Linked DNA regions of Actinopolymorpha cephalotaxi. The protein of the gene in region 1 interacts with the protein of each later gene in a pairwise test. Links are inferred from orthologs where the notes say so. Each region holds a gene or a part of one and is shown on either strand. Other genes may lie near its edges. The genes, in order: ligA and leuS.

Region 1 (7,724 bases):
CCGCGCGAACCGGCACCACGGCGCGATGTCGCAGCCGAGGGCGAGGCCGATCCGGATCGCCGACTCGACCGCGCGGCCGTTGACCGCCGGCAGTGCCCCGGGCAGGCCGAGGCAGACCGGGCACACCTGGGTGTTGGGGGGCGCGCCGAACTCCGTCGGGCACCCGCAGAACATCTTGGTGGCGGTGTTCAGCTCGACGTGCACCTCCAGACCCATCACCGGGTCGAAGAGCTCCAGTGCCTCGTCGTAGGACATCAGGTCGGTGGTGACGGTCATGATGCGGCGTTCTCCTCGCCTGCCGGCGTTGCGTGCCTAACCGGAATCACGTGCGTGGCGTGCGGTGCCTGGGTGACTGGCCTCATAGCTCCGGCACCTCCGCCAGCAGCGGGTGTCCCCAGCGGCGCTCGAACTCCTGCTCCACGGCGGCACCCACGCGGTAGAGCCGGTCGTCGGCCATCGCCGGCGCCATCACGTGCAGGCCCACCGGCAGCCCGTCCTCCGGCGAGCGGCCGGCCGGGAAGGACGCGGCGGCGTTGCCGGCGAGGTTGGCGGGGATGGTGCACAGGTCGGCGGCGTACATCGCCAGCGGGTCGTCCGCCCGCTCGCCGATCCGGAACGCGGTGGTGGGCGTGGTCGGCGACACGAGCACGTCGACCTGCTCGTACGCCCGCTCGAAGTCGCGGGTGATGAGCGTGCGGACCTTCTGCGCCTGGCCGTAGTAGGCGTCGTAGTAGCCGCTGGAGAGGGCGTACGTGCCGATCATGATGCGCCGCTTGACCTCGTCTCCGAACCCGGCCTCGCGGGTCAGCGCCATCACCTCCTCGGCGCTGTGCCGGCCGTCGTCGCCGGCGCGCAGGCCGTACCGCATCCCGTCGAAGCGGGCGAGGTTGCTGGACGCCTCGCTCGGCGCGATGAGGTAGTAGGCGGCCAGGCCGTAGGTGAAGTGCGGGCAGGACACCTCGACGACCTCCGCACCCAGGTCGGAGAGCAGGTCGACCGCCTCGCGGAAGCGCTGCTCCACCCCGGGCTGGAAACCGGCGCCGCCGAGCTCCTTCACCACGCCGACCCGCAGGCCGCGCACGTCGGGGTTGCGGGCGGCGTCCACCACCGGCGGGACGGGACGGTCGATCGAGGTGGAGTCCAGCGGGTCGTGGCCGGCGATCACGCTGTGCAGCAGGGCCGCGTCGAGCACCGTGCGGGCACACGGACCGGCCTGGTCCAGGCTGGAGGAGAACGCCACCAGGCCGTAGCGGGACACCCCGCCGTAGGTGGGCTTCACCCCGACCGTCCCGGTCACCGAGCCGGGCTGGCGGATCGAACCGCCGGTGTCGGTGCCGATCGCCAGCGGCGCCTCGAACGCCGCCAGCGACGCCGACGAGCCGCCGCCGGAACCGCCCGGGATCCGGTCGGTGTCCCACGGGTTGCGGGTCGGGCCGAAGGCGGAGTTCTCGGTGGAGGAACCCATCGCGAACTCGTCCATGTTCGTCTTGCCGAGGACGACCACGCCGGCCTCGCGCAGCCGGCGGACGACGGTCGAGTCGTACGGCGGCCGCCAGCCCTCCAGGATCCGCGAGCCGCAGGTGGTCGGCACGTCCTTCATGGTGAGGACGTCCTTGAGGGCGAGCGGAACCCCGGCCAGCGGGCCGAGCGTGCCGCCGGCCGCGCGCCGGTCGTCCACCTGACGGGCGGCGGCGAGTGCGCCCTCGGTGTCGAGGTGGAGGAACGCGTGGATCCGGTCGTCGACCTTGCCGATCCGGTCCAGGTGGGCCTGGGCGACCTCCACCGCGGAGGCCTCGCCGGTGGCGATCAGCTCGGCGAGCCGGGCGGCGGTGAGCCTGGTCAGGTCGCTGTCGCTCATCAGGCCTCCTCACCGAGAATGCGGGGAACGCGGAAGCGGTCCTCCTCGACCGCGGGCTCACCGTCGACGACGGGAGCGCCGGCCAGCGCCTCCGCGGCGGTCAGCCCCGGGCGTACCTCGTCGGCGCGGAAGACGTTGGTGAGCGGCACCGGGTGGGAGGTGGGCGGAATGTCCTCGGCGGCCACCTCGCCGACCTGGGCGACCGACTCGAGGATGACGCCCAGCTGGCCGGCGTGGTGGTCGAGTTCGTCGTCGGTCAGCTCGATCCGAGCGAGGCGCGCTAGGTGCGCGACCTCCTCGCGGGTGATCGCAGGCACTGGAGTGCTTCCTTTACCTCGTTCGCGGAGCACCCCGGCGGGTCGCGGGGTGCCTGGCTGGTGTGGGCGTACTACACGCACGGCAGGCGGCGGCTGACGCCGTCCGTAGGGCAATCCTAGGAGCCTACGCGGCAGCACCCGCGACCGCGGCGAGCCGGACCACCGGAGCTCGACGGCGAAACGATCACCGTCAGGTCGGGCTGGAGAGGCCCGCCTGGCCGGGTCTGGTCGCGCGAGGTTGATCGGTAACGTCCACGCAACCGCGCGAAACGCCTGATCGCGCCACAATGAGGAGCGTGTACCTGTTGCGGATCGCGCTCCCCGACCAGCCCGGCGGGCTCGGTGAGGTCGCCTCGGCCCTGGGCAAGGTCGGCGCCGACATCGTCGCCGTGGACGTGGTGTCCCGGGGCGCCGACGGCACCGCGATCGACGACTTCGTGGTGGAGCTCCCCCTCGGCGGACGTGCCGACTCGCTGGTGTCGGCCTGCCTGTCGGTGCCCGGTGTCCGGGTGATCTGGCTGTCCCGGTACGCCGCCGGCGGGACGCTGCGCCACGATCTCGAGGTGGTCGAGTCGATGACGGAGCAGCCGGCCGAGGCCGAGCGGGTGCTCGTCCGGCACGCGCCGGTGGTGTTCCGCGCCGACTGGGCGTTCCTGGTGTGCCGGGACGCGGGCACCGGGAAGGCGGTGGTGGAGGAGTCCACTCCGGCCGCGCCCGACCTGCCCGGCGACGAGGCGCCGTGGCTGCCCCTGGAACGTCCCCGGCGGCTGGCGGTGCCCGCCGAGTGGGACAACCGGGGATGGCGGCACATCACCGCGGCGGCCACCCCTATGGGCAACCCCGACCGGGCGCTGGTGATCGGGCGGTCCGGTGGCCCGGAGATCCTCGACTCCGAGCTCGCCCGGCTGGCCCACCTGGCCGCGCTCACCCAGACCGTCCGGCAGGCGCTCTCGCAGAGCTGACCGTCACTCCTCGGTCTGGGCGGGCTGGGCGCGCTCGCGCGCGGCGTCGGGCCCGTCGGCCAGCAGCACCCGGAACCCCTCCTCGTCGAGGATCGGCACGCCGAGGTCGCGGGCCTTGTCGAACTTCGAGCCGGGGTTGTCGCCGGCCACCACGAAGCCGGTCTTCTTCGACACCGAGCCGGACGCCTTGCCGCCCTGGGCCTGGATCGCCTCGGACGCCTCGTCGCGGGAGAAGCCGTCCAGGCTGCCGGTGACCACGACCGTCACCCCGTCCAGCGGCCGCGGCCCCTGGTCGACGATCTCCTCCCGGAGCCGCACGCCGGCCGCCCGCCACTTCTCCACGATCTCGCGGTGCCAGTCGACGGAGAACCACTCGACCACCGACGCGGCGATGGTCGGCCCCACCCCCTCGACGGCGGCCAGCTCCTCCTCGCCGGCTTCGGCGATCCGGTCCAGGTCGCCGAACGTGCGGGCCAGCGCCTGCGCGGCGGTGGGACCGACGTGCCGGATGGACAGGGCGACCAGCACCCGCCACAGCGGCCGGGTGCGGGCCGCCTCCAGGTTGTCCAGCAGCCGCTTGGCGTTGGCCGACAGCGCACCGGCCTTGGTGGTGAAGAAGTCCGCACCCTTCAGCTGCTCCGCGGTCAGCGCGAACAGGTCGCCCTCGTCGGCGATCAGGCCGCCGTCCAGCAACGCCGTGCCGGACTGGTAGCCGAGCACCTCGATGTCGAAGGCCCCCCGGCCGCCCAGGTGGAACAGCCGCTCCCGCAGCTGGGCCGGGCAGTGCCTGGTGTTGGGGCAGCGCAGGTCGGCGTCGCTCTCCTTCTCCGGCCGCAGCTCGGTGCCGCACTCCGGGCACCGGACGGGCATCTCGAACTCCCGCTCGGAGCCGTCGCGCAGGTCGGCGACCGGGCCGACGATCTCCGGGATCACGTCGCCGGCCTTGCGCAGCACCACGGTGTCGCCGATCAGGACGCCCTTGCGGCGTACCTCCGAACCGTTGTGCAGCGTGGCGTACTCCACCGTCGACCCGGCGACCTTGGTCGGCTCCATCACGCCGTAGGGGGTGACCCGGCCGGTGCGGCCGACGTTGACCCGGATGTCGATCAGCTTGGCGTTGACCTCCTCCGGCGGGAACTTGAACGCGATCGCCCACCGCGGCGCGCGCGACGTCGAGCCGAGCTGGCGCTGCAGGGTGATCTGGTCGACCTTCACCACCACGCCGTCGATCTCGTGGTCGAGGGAGTGCCGGCGCTCGCCGTAGTCGCGGGCGTAGGCGTCCACCTCCTCCAGCGTGCGGCGGACACCCACGTGGTCGCTGACCGGGATGCCCCAGGCGGCGAGGGTGGCGTAGGCCTCCGACAGCCGCTGCGGCTGCCAGCCCTGCGTACGCCCGATCCCGTGGGCGGTGAAGTGCAGCCGGCGGCGCGCGGTGACCCGGGGGTCCTTCTGGCGCAGCGATCCGGCCGCGGAGTTGCGCGGGTTGGCGAACGGTGGCTTGCCCGCCTCCACCAGCGCGGCGTTGAGCTCCTCGAAGTCGCGCACCCGGAAGTAGACCTCGCCGCGCACCTCGAGCACCTCGGGCGTGGGTGCGTCGGCCTTGGCCAGCTGGTGCGGGATGCCGTCGATGGTGCGGACGTTGAGTGTGACGTCCTCACCGACCCGGCCGTCGCCGCGGGTGGCCGCGCGCACCAGCCGGCCCCGCTCGTAGACCAGGTCGATGGCGAGGCCGTCGATCTTCAGCTCGCAGAGGTATTCGGCCTCGGTGCCGATCTCGCGTTCGACCCGGGCCGCCCAGGCCCGCAGCTCCTCCAGCGCGAACGCGTTGTCCAGCGACAGCAGGCGTTCGAGGTGCTCGACCGGCTCGAACTCCGTGGACCAGGTGCCGCTGACCCGCTGCGTCGGCGACTCCGGGGTGCGCAGCTCCGGATGGGCCTCCTCGAGCGCCTTCAGCTCCCGCATCAGCGCGTCGTAGTCGGCGTCGGAGGCCGTCGGCCGGTCGAGCACGTAGTAGCGGTAGTTGTGCTCCTCGATCTCCTGGGACAGCACGGAGTGCCGCTCCAGCGCCTCGGTGGGGACGCCCGCGACCTTGGTCTTCGCCGACTTCGACGCGCTCTTCGCCATGCCCCGAACGCTACCGCCGCCCGCCGACAACCCGGCCCGGAGCGGCACCGGTGGCGGCGCCGTTCTCCCACACCGGCGTACCGGCCAGGAAGGTGTACGACACTCCGCGCGCGAGCTGCCACGGTGCGTCGTAAGACGAGGGGTCGGCCACCTCGGCCGGGTCGAACACCGCGAGGTCGGCGACCGCGCCGGGACGCACCACGCCGCGGTCGCGCCAGCCCAGCCGGGCGGCCGGCAGCGAGGTCATCTTCGCCACTGCTGTGGGCAGGTCCAGCACCCCCGCCCGCACGTAGTGGCCGAGCACCCTGGCGAACGTCCCGAAGCTGCGCGGGTGCGGCGTACCGGCGCCGGGGCAGTCGAGGATCCAGCCGTCGCTGGCCACCGCGACCGCCGGGTCGGCGAGGATCGTGCGTACGTCGTCCTCGGCCATGCCGTGGCTGATGATCGAGGCCACCCCGCGCTGGCGGCGCAAAAGGTCGACGGCCGTCTCCGCGGGTGACAGGCCGACCGCACCGGCGATGGCCGCGAGGTCCTTGCCGAGGTGTGCGCGGTACGGACCGTCCGGGGTGTCGGACAGCACGATCCGCTCGGGCAGGAAGGTCGTTCCGGTCCGGGCGGTGAGGTCGGCGACCAACTTGTCCCGGTCCTCCGCGCGCTCCAGCCGCTCCCGCAGCGCCGCCACCCCGCCGTCCATCGCCCAGCCCGGCAGCCGGGCGGTGAGCGTGGTGCTGGACGCGGTGTAGGGGTACTGGTCGCCGTGCGCGTCCACACCGTCGCGCCGCGCCCGGGCCAGGGTCTGCAGAACCCTGCCCACCCGGCCCCAGTTGGCCGGGCCGACGGCCTTGAGGTGGGAGACCTGCACGCGGACGCCGGTACGCCGGCCGACCTCCAGCGCCTCCTCCACCGCCTCGTCCAGTCCGTCGCCCTCGTCGCGGATGTGGGTGGAGTAGAGCCGCCCGGCGGCGGCGACCGGCTCGGCCACCGCGGCCAGCTCCTCCGCCCTGGCGTACGACGCGGGCGCGTAGATCAGCCCGCTGGACAGTCCCGCGACGCCGTCGGCCACCGCCTCCGCGACCAGCGACCGCATCCGGTCCAGCTCGGCCGGCGTGGGCGCCCGGTCGGCCACGCCCATCGCACCGATGCGGACCGCACCATGGCCTACCTGCAAGGCGAGGTTGACACCGAGAGGAAGGCGTTCGACGGCCGCGGCGTACTCCCCCGCGCCCGACCACTCCCACGGCAGGTCCGCGTCCAGGAAGCCCGCGTGCACGCGCAACTCGTCCTCGTGCTCGGGCACCACCGGGAACGGCGAGAAGCCGCAGTTGCCGGTGACCAGGGTGGTGACGCCCTGCGCGATCTGGGTGAGTGCGCCCGGTGTGCCGAACACGGTGAAGTCCGCGTGGGAGTGCAGGTCCACGAAACCCGGGCAGACCACCGCGCCGGTCACGTCGATCCGGCGCCGCGCCTGGGTTCTGGGAACGCTGCCCACCAAGGCGATCCGGCCGTCCTCGACTGCCACGTCGGCCACGGTGCCGGGCGCACCCGTTCCGTCCAGGACGGTTCCGCCGGCGAGTACCACGTCGTACATGTGCTGACCTCCGGATGGCAGTCGGGTCGGTCCGGGCTCGGAGCGACCCGGTCGGCTCGGGCGTCAAGGCGGGGTTGCGGGGTCAGGTCATGAACGCCAGCAGGATCGCGTACATCACACAGGCCGGGACCATCACCAGCCAGCCTGTCAACAACACGTTGCGGAGGTTCCGCGAGCGGGCCAGGCCCATGGCGCCGATCATGTTGGCGTTCGGGAACGGCCCGTAGGTGTCGCCCTTGGACGCCCACAGCAACACGATGACCCAGGCGCTCGCCGACACCCCGAGGGTCGCGCCCAGCCCACCGAACACCTTGTCCAGCAGGACGACCTGGGCCGCCGTCGCCCCCGGCACACCGACCCAGCCGAGCAGCCCGATCGCCACCGCGAACGGGAACGCGCCGAGGTGGGACAGCTGGGAGCCGAACGTGTCCAGGACGACGTCGTACGGCTTCAGCCACTGGTCGATGATCCCGAACAACGCGGCCAGCAACCAGAACAGCAGGAAGATGCTGAGCAGCCGGGCGCCGCCGCGGTACATCAGGCCCGCGATCTCGACGCTGCCCAGCCCACCGGCGAAGCCGGTGACGATGCCGAGCAACGGCAGGGCCAGTAGCGGGAACGCCGTACCCGCGTTGGTCACCGTGGCGTAGACCACGCTCACCACCAGCAGGACGAGGAACGCGGCGGTGGCCCTTCCCGCCCTGGGGTTGCGGGGGGTGTCCGCGGCGTCGTCGGAGGCCTCCTCCGCGGTGTAGAAGTCGTCGCCGCGGGCGGCCGTACGCCGCTGCATCCACGGCACGATCAGCATGGCCAGCGCGATCGACAGCACGGCCAGCGGCCCGGCGCCGACCCGCAGGTAGGTGAGGTAGTCGACG
Region 2 (7,807 bases), 2.0 Mb from region 1 along the record:
GACCCCGCCGACGTACAGATCCACCCCGCCGGGATCGGAGCCGCCGCGGCTGCCCATCCAGTGCCGCTCCAGCGCCGGGTCACAGAAGTGCTCGGTGCCGTGCGGATCGAGGTAGCGCAGCTCGTACCAGCACGAGCCCGCCCACTGCGGCATCGTGTTGGTCTCCCGCCGGTAGACCCGCGGGCCGTCGCCCAGGTCCAGAGTGACCTCCACCCAGTCGGCCAGCCGCCCGAGCGGCGCGACCGGCTCCGACGACGCGTCGTCGGGATCGTAGGTGGTGGGCGCGTAGTCCGGGGTCTGCGGCAACACGACCGGCAGCATCGACTCGGGCAGCGCGACCGGCCCGTGCTCGTCGTACACCACTGGGAACGGCTCACCCCAGTAGCGCTGCCGGCTGAACAACCAGTCGTGCAGGCGGTACGTCACCTCGCCCTGCTCGCGGGTACGCCCGATCCAGTTGCGCTGCTGGGCCTTGATCGGTTCCGGCCAGTCCAGCAGGTCCAGGTCGTCGGCCAACCGGTCGGCATAGGCGGTGATGCGCAGCATCCACTGCCGCATGGTGCGGGCGAAGACGGGATAGTTGCCGCGTTCGCTGCGTCCGTCCGCGGTGACCTCCTCGTCGGCCAGCACGGTGCCAAGGCCAGGGCACCAGTTGACCGGCACGTCCGCCAGGTAGGCCAGGCGGTGCGCGTCCAGGAGCGCGCGGCGTTCGTGGGCGGCCAGCGCCGTCCAGTCCCGTCCGCCGGGTGTGGCTCGTCGTCCGGTCGCGAACTCCTCCTCCAGTTCGGTGATCGGCCGGGCCCGCTTGCGCTCGTCGTCGTACCACGCCCCGTGGATCCGCAGGAACATCCACTGCGTCCAGCGGTAGAAGTCCACATCGGTGGTCGACACGCCGCGCCGATCGTCATGGGCCAGGCCCAGCCGTCGCAGCTGCCCGCGGATGGTGGCGATGTTGGCCTCGGTGGTGTCCTTCGGATGCTGCCCGGTCCGGACCGCGTACTGCTCGGCGGGCAGGCCGAAGGCGTCGAACCCGAACGCGTGCAGCACGTTGTGGCCGCGCATCCGCAGGTACCGCCCGTAGACGTCGGTCGCCACGTAGCCGAGCGGGTGACCGACGTGCAGCGAGCCGGACGGACCGACGAACATGTCCAGTACGTAGAACTTCGGCGCATCCACCCGCGCCCGCGCCTCGTCAACTCCGCCTTGACAGGGGCCGTCGGCGTCGGGTCCGAGATCGCCGACGGGGTTCGGGGTGTGGAAGGTCCGGTGCTCGGCCCAGTGGGCCTGCCAGCGTTCCTCGATCCGGCCCGCCAGCCGTCCGTCGTAGCGGTAGGCGGGTTCGGCCGGGGAGTTGGCGGGCGGAGTGGGGTCGGTCGTGGTCATGAGGCACCGCCTGAAGATCGGCGGCGATCGCGCAAGATCGCTGATCACCGGTGGCCGGACATGAAGAAACCCCTCACGCAGAGGGGTTCGCCGCGCCGACGCGGTGCTGTGCACCCGCTGAGGTCAGCGCGGCCCGGTAAGAAGCAGGACCACCGACATGCGAGAAGGATAGCCCGTCGCCGGCGGCCGGCGCAGCCTGAATGTCCGAACCCGGGCCCTTTCGAACCGCTGATCATCGTGAGAAGCGACGTTCCCCGGCCGATCGGACCGGGGAACGCCGCCTGCGAGTCGTGGGAGGGGCCACGCTCGCGGGGAAGCCGTCGAAGGGTGTCTACCTCACGTACCCGAGTGCTGCAGCGAGGACTCCGGGGAAACCCAGTCTCCGGTGTCGCCGTCGTACCTCGACGCGCGGAAGTACAGCGTGTAGTCCTCGGCGAAGTCCTTGTCGCACACTCCCCACTTACCGGCGCCGAGGGCGTTGCGGCACGTACCCCAGCGGCCGTAGTCGGTGTACCACCGCATGACTGCCGAGACGCGTCGCCCTGCGCGAGCTCGGCGATCTCGACGAGGCGAGCGCCTGTTTCCAGGGATCCGTCGACATCAGACGCCGGATCGGCGACCGGTACGGCGAGGCGAGCGCTCTGGACAACCTGGGCAGCACCTTCGGGTTGCTGTCCCGGCACGAGGATGCCGCGGCCTGCAGGCTGCGGGCGATCGGGATCCAGCACGACATCGGCGACCGAACCGGTGAGGCCGGCTCGTGGAACAACCTCAGCAGGTCCTATGTCGGTCTCGGGCGGCTGAAGGACGCCTTCGAGGCGCTCGGTCGCGCCCTGTCGATTCAGGAGGACGCCGAGGACACGTACGGTCTGGGCCAGACCTATGCCTCCTACGGCGAGGCCCACCTGGCAGCGGGGAACGCCGCCGAGGCGGCGGAGAACCTGCGACGAAGCCTGGAGCTGACCCGGCGCCGGGACGACCAGGTGGGCGCGGCCTGGGCGCTCACTCTCCTGGGCGACGCGGTGGACCTCGGTGGCGAGCGTGCGGCGGCCCGCCGGCACTGGCAGGAGGCTCTGGACATCTACACGCGGGCCGGTGACTCCCGCGCCAAGGCACTCCGCGTGCGCCTGGCCTCCCCGATCACGCCGCTCAAGGTACGGCAGCAGGCGCACTCCACTCTGAGCTGACCTCTCCACCGAGCCGGCTCAGGGGCACACCGGCGCGACGGCGACGGCGACGACGACGACGACGACGAGAAGGAACGCGCCGAACGTGAAGAAAGAAACGCGTGAGGGCCGGCACCTGGGCGGGTGCCGGCCCTCACCTACGACACGTACGAAGGGAAATCAGCTCGGGACGATGTTGACCAGCCGCGGCGCCCGTACGATCACCTTGCGGATCTCCCGGCCGGCCAGCGCGCTCTGCACCCGCTCCGACGCAAGCGCGAGTTGACGCAGCTCGTCCTCGGAGATGTCCGGGGACACCTCGAACTTGTCCCGGAGCTTTCCGGCGACCTGGGCCACCGCGGTCAGCGTCTCCGCCGCGGCCAGGTCGGCGTCGTAGCTCGGCCAGCCCGCCAGCGCCACCGTCGGCTCGTGGCCGAGGCGTTCCCACATGTCCTCGGCGGTGTACGGAGCGACCAGGCTGAGCATCACCGCGAGCGCCTCCGCCGCCTCCCGCACCGCGGGGTCGGACGGGCCGGGGCCCGCGTCGATCGCCTTGCGTACGGCGTTGGTCAGCTCCATCAGCCGGGCGACCGCGACGTTGAACTTGAACGCCTCGACGTGCTCGGTGACCTCCTTGATCACCGCGTGGGTGACCTTGCGCAGTGCACGGTCACCGTCGGCCGGGTCGGCACCGCGCTCGCTCGCCACGTCGCTGGCGACCCGCCAGGCGCGCTGCAGGAAGCGCAGCGAACCCGCGGGTGACAGGTCCGCCCAGTCGATGTCGTCCTCGGGCGGACCGGCGAACACCATCGTCAGCCGGATGGCGTCCACGCCGTACAGCGCGAGCTGTTCACCCAGGTCGACACCGTTGCCCAGCGACTTGCTCATCGCCTTGCCCTGGTTGATGACCTGGCCCTGGTTGAGCAGCGCCTTGAACGGCTCGGTGAAGTCGAGCACGCCCATGTCGTGCAGCACCTTGACGAAGAACCTGCTGTACAGCAGGTGCAGAATCGCGTGTTCCACGCCGCCGACGTACTGGTCGATCGGCATCCACCGGCGCACGTCGTCGGGGTCGAACGGACGCTCCTCGTCGTTCGGCGAGGCGAAGCGCAGGAAGTACCACGAGGAGTCGACGAAGGTGTCCATCGTGTCGGTGTCGCGGCGCGCCGTCCCACCACACTTCGGGCACTCGACCTCGACCCAGTCGCTCGCGGCGGCCAGCGGCGAGGTGCCCTTCGGGGACAGGTCGGCGCCGCGCAGGTCGGGCAGCTCCACCGGCAACTGCTCGTCGGCGATCGGCACCTCCCCGCAGGAGGAGCAGTGCACGATCGGGATCGGCGCGCCCCAGTAACGCTGCCGCGACACCAGCCAGTCGCGCAGCCGGAACGTCACCGCACCGCGCCCGAGGCTCTTGCCCTCCAGCCAGGAGATGATGGTCGACTTCGCCTCGTCCACACCGAGACCGTCCAGACTCACCTCGGCGTTGGCGGAGTTGACCGCCGGGCCTTCGCCGACGAACGCCTCGCCGTCGAAGTCGGCCGGCGGCTGCACCGTCCGCACGATCGGCAGGTCGTAGCGCTTGGCGAAGTCCCAGTCGCGCTGGTCCTGCGCCGGGACCGCCATGATCGCGCCGGTGCCGTAGTCGGCCAGCACGTAGTCGGCGGCGTAGATCGGCATCCGCTGCCCGTTGACCGGGTTGACCGCGTGCACACCGAGGAAGACGCCGGTCTTCTCGCGTTCGGTGGACAGCCGCTCGATCTCGGTGGTGCGCTTGACGTCCTCGAGATAGGTGTCGAACGCCTCCCGATGGTCCGCCGTCACCAGCTCGGCCGCGAGCTTCGACTCCGGCGCCACCACGAAGAACGTCGCGCCGAACAACGTGTCCGGCCGGGTGGTGAAGACGGTGACCGGCTCCTCGCGTCCGTCGACGGCGAAGTCGACGTAGGCGCCCTCGGACCGGCCGATCCAGTTGCGCTGCATGCTCAGCACGCGCTCGGGCCAGCGGCCCTCCAGCGGCCCCATGTCGTCGAGCAGCTGCTGGGCGTAGTCGGTGATCTTGAAGTACCACTGGGTCAGCTCACGCTTGGTGACCGCTGAGCCGCAGCGTTCGCAGTTGCCGGCCACGACCTGCTCGTTGGCCAGCACCGTCTGGTCGGTGGGACACCAGTTGACGTAGGACGCCTTGCGGTAGGCCAGGCCGCGTTCGTACAGGCGCAGGAACAGCCACTGCGTCCAGCGGTAGTAGGCCGGGTCGCAGGTCTGCAGGCGGCGGGACCAGTCGAAGGAGACGGCGTACCGCTTGAACGACTCCGCCTGGGTGTCGATGTTGGCGTACGTCCACTCGGCGGGGTGGGCGTTGCGCCGGATCGCGGCGTTCTCGGCCGGCAGCCCGAACGCGTCCCAGCCGATCGGGTGCAGGACGTTGTAGCCGCGCTGGAACCAGTAGCGGGCCAGCAGGTCGCCGAAGGCGTACGCCTCGCCGTGGCCCATGTGCAGGTCGCCGGAGGGGTACGGGAACATGTCCAGCAGGTAGCGCCGCTCGCGGGTGTCGGGCTGTGCCGCCGGGTCGTCGCCGGCGAGCCGGTCGGCCCGGAACGGGTCCATCCGCTGCCACACCGGCAGCCATTTGCCCTGAATGGTGTGGAAATCGTAGGTGTCCGCAGCGGGGTGGACGTCTCGGCTGGGTTCGCTCATCGTTCCTGACTCCGAGGGAGGACTGAGGTGGACGCTCCGACAAAAGAAGAAACCCCTCGCACAGGAGGGGTTGCCACGCCGACGCGGTGCTCGAAGCACCCGCTGATGGTCAGCGCGGCTCGATAAGGAGCAGAGCCGTCCGCATGCGGCCCAGGGTAGCGCACCGGCTACTTCGGACGGCCCGCGGACAGCGGGCCCGCGCCGTCCCGGCCCGGCGGCCGCGGGGGCGGACGTGAAAGGCTTCCGCCCATGAGTCCGCGAAGCCGAGGACGCCGAGGCGACCGCCGCCGCCCCTCCGACACCCGCCGAGCCCGCCGCCGCGAGGACGGCCGGGCCGGCCGCCCCACCGGCCCGCACACGCCGGGACCCGGATCCGACGCGGGCCTCGGTCAGGTCGGTGGCCCGGGCACCGGAACCCCCGGCGGTCCGGACGACGGGCCCACGGGCCACCCGGCCGCCGAGTTCGCCGCCGACGTTCTGGCCGCCACCCCACAGTTGACGGCGCTCACCTCGCCGCTGCAGGCGGAGGGATTCGTCTCCAGCGTGATCGGCACCTGGTGGCAGCTTCCCTCCCAGGCCTTCGGGCCGACGCTGGTCGCCGAGGCCCGCCGCGCCGACGACGCCGGAGCGGTGGCGTTGCTGTACGGCCTCGCCGCCCTGGCCGAACCCCAGGTGGCCGCACATGCCCGGGCCGCGATCGACGGGCTCGGGGCCGGCGACCTCGACGGCGGTACGCCGGAATGGGCCGAGAGACTGGGCTCCGCCAGGGTCGAGCGGTGCCTCGCCGTCAGCGAGGACCTCGGCGACAACACGCAGTACATCCTGGTGTGCGCCTATCCGAACGAGGAGCCGCACGCGCTCGTGGTGCTGGTGGACCACAACCTCGGCGGCATCGCCAAGGACGTGTGGGCGACCGACAAGGCCGCCGACCTGGAGTCGCAGGCGCGGGCCACCGTCGCCGCCGACCCCGACCTGACATTGACCGAGGTCGACCCGGCGGACGCGAAGATCAGGCTGGGCGAGGCGTTCGCGGCCACCGACGAGGCCACCGACCCGCCGCTCGGTGAGTCGTTCCGCGACCTGCGCGCCGCCCTCCTGGCCCGGCTGCGCACGCTGCCCGACGGCGGTTCCGTCCCCGAGCCCGCGCCGTGGCCGGAGGCCCGCCGGGCCGAACTCGTCGACGACTTCGCCGCCTCACCGGAGGTCGCGGAGCTCGGCGCCACCGACGTCGACGCTGCCCGTGCGTTCGCCAAGGAACTCGTGGACTTCGGCTGCGAGTACGACCGCGGGCAGCCGCTGCGGGTCAGCCCGGTCAAGCTGGAGGGCTACCTGCTCGGCTGGCTTCCGCGTACCGGCCTGCTCGACCGCAGGTACGTCGACGCCGTGCCGGAGGTGCTGGCGGCCTGGGTGCGGTACGCCGGGCGGCGCAACGACCTCTCCGCCTCGTCGGTCGAGGGGGTGCTCGCCGCCGTGCGGGCGTTCGCGCCGAGGTTCGCCGAGACCTACGACGACCAGTCGGCGTGGGGTCCCGCGAGGATCGCGGTGGAGTCGCTGCTGGCCGACCTCGACCCCGACCAGGACAACGCCGACGAGGTTTTCGAACGCCGGATGTTCGCGCTCGACCGGGTGCCCGCGCCGGGGTTCGACGTCACCGACGACGACGCCGTGGCCACGCTGGTGGCCGACGACCTCCGCGGCGGCTCGGAGGATTCGGAGGACTCCGAGGATTCGGAGGACGAGGACTCCGAGGACGCGTCGGAGGGGGCGGAGCCGTCGGACCGGGAGATCGCATCCCGTACGGCGGTCGTACGGCACCTGTGGTTCGACGACCCACCGGAGGTGTGGGCGACCGCGCGGCAACTGCTCGACGCGGGGTACGCCCGGGCCGACGTACTCGCGGCGCTGGCGTACGCGCTGGCCGACGCCACTCCCGAAGGAGACGCGAAGGGCGCGGATGCAGTACGACTGCGCGAGGCGCTGGACGCACTGCCCGGCTCGTGGAAACCCGGCGCGCCACCGCGACCCTGATCAGCCCTACGAGCTGTGGACGAACTCCGCGAACCACGCTGTTGTCCGGCCATCATTGGACCGCATGACCCCATGGAGGCACGATGAGTTCCGTGACGCAGCTCCCCTTCGGCCGGCCGCTCACCTGCGCCGATCTGGACCGGATGCCCGATGACGGGCACCGGTACGAACTCATCGACGGCGTGCTCGTCGTGAGTCCGGCCCCTTGGCCACTGCACCAGCGCGCCGTCAGCCGGCTGACCGCCCTCCTGCTGGCGAACTGCCCGACCGGCCTCGAGGTGCTCGCCGGTCCGGTGGACGTACGCCTGGCCGAGGACACGCTCGTCCAGCCGGACCTGATCGTCGCCCGCCCGGACGATCTCACCGACCGTGGCCTGCTCGGTCCTCCCCTGCTGGCCGTCGAGGTGCTCTCCCCCGGCAACCGCGGCGTCGACCTCGTGTCCAAGCGGGCCCGTTACGAGAGCGCGGGCTGCCCGTCGTACTGGATCATCGACCCCGATCTGCCCTCACTGCTTCCACTTGAACTCGGCCCCGAC

Evidence for each region.
Region 2: the proteins of ligA (region 1) and leuS interact in binary tests that used the Escherichia coli proteins (3 or more experiments, as listed by UniProt). The link is inferred for Actinopolymorpha cephalotaxi from one-to-one orthologs.

The regions. Positions count from the first base shown.
Region 1 is NZ_JACBZA010000001.1:1,088,054-1,095,777, reverse strand. What follows is about bases 2,702-5,687. They hold ligA (NAD-dependent DNA ligase LigA), read right to left. Parts: upstream 5,262-5,687; coding sequence 3,141-5,261; downstream 2,702-3,140. Other genes in these bases: FHR37_RS04965 (N-acyl-D-amino-acid deacylase family protein), read right to left, coding at 5,272-5,687; FHR37_RS04975 (ACT domain-containing protein), read left to right, coding at 2,702-3,137. Outside these bases: Asp-tRNA(Asn)/Glu-tRNA(Gln) amidotransferase subunit GatB, read right to left, coding at 1-276; Asp-tRNA(Asn)/Glu-tRNA(Gln) amidotransferase subunit GatA, read right to left, coding at 359-1,858; Asp-tRNA(Asn)/Glu-tRNA(Gln) amidotransferase subunit GatC, read right to left, coding at 1,858-2,175; more of FHR37_RS04975, read left to right, coding at 2,472-2,701; more of FHR37_RS04965, read right to left, coding at 5,688-6,849; FHR37_RS04960 (Na+/H+ antiporter NhaC family protein), read right to left, coding at 6,932-7,724. UniProt on the Escherichia coli protein: DNA ligase that catalyzes the formation of phosphodiester linkages between 5'-phosphoryl and 3'-hydroxyl groups in double-stranded DNA using NAD as a coenzyme and as the energy source for the reaction.
Region 2 is NZ_JACBZA010000001.1:3,128,918-3,136,724, forward strand. The notes cover bases 2,487-5,555. They hold leuS (leucine--tRNA ligase), read right to left. Parts: upstream 5,244-5,555; coding sequence 2,730-5,243; downstream 2,487-2,729. Other genes in these bases: FHR37_RS30895 (tetratricopeptide repeat protein), read left to right, coding at 2,487-2,570; FHR37_RS13895 (hypothetical protein), read left to right, coding at 5,493-5,555. In the rest of the region: FHR37_RS33120 (class I tRNA ligase family protein), read right to left, coding at 1-1,383; FHR37_RS13880 (hypothetical protein), read right to left, coding at 1,720-1,905; more of FHR37_RS30895, read left to right, coding at 1,926-2,486; more of FHR37_RS13895, read left to right, coding at 5,556-7,271; FHR37_RS13900 (Uma2 family endonuclease), read left to right, coding at 7,355-7,807.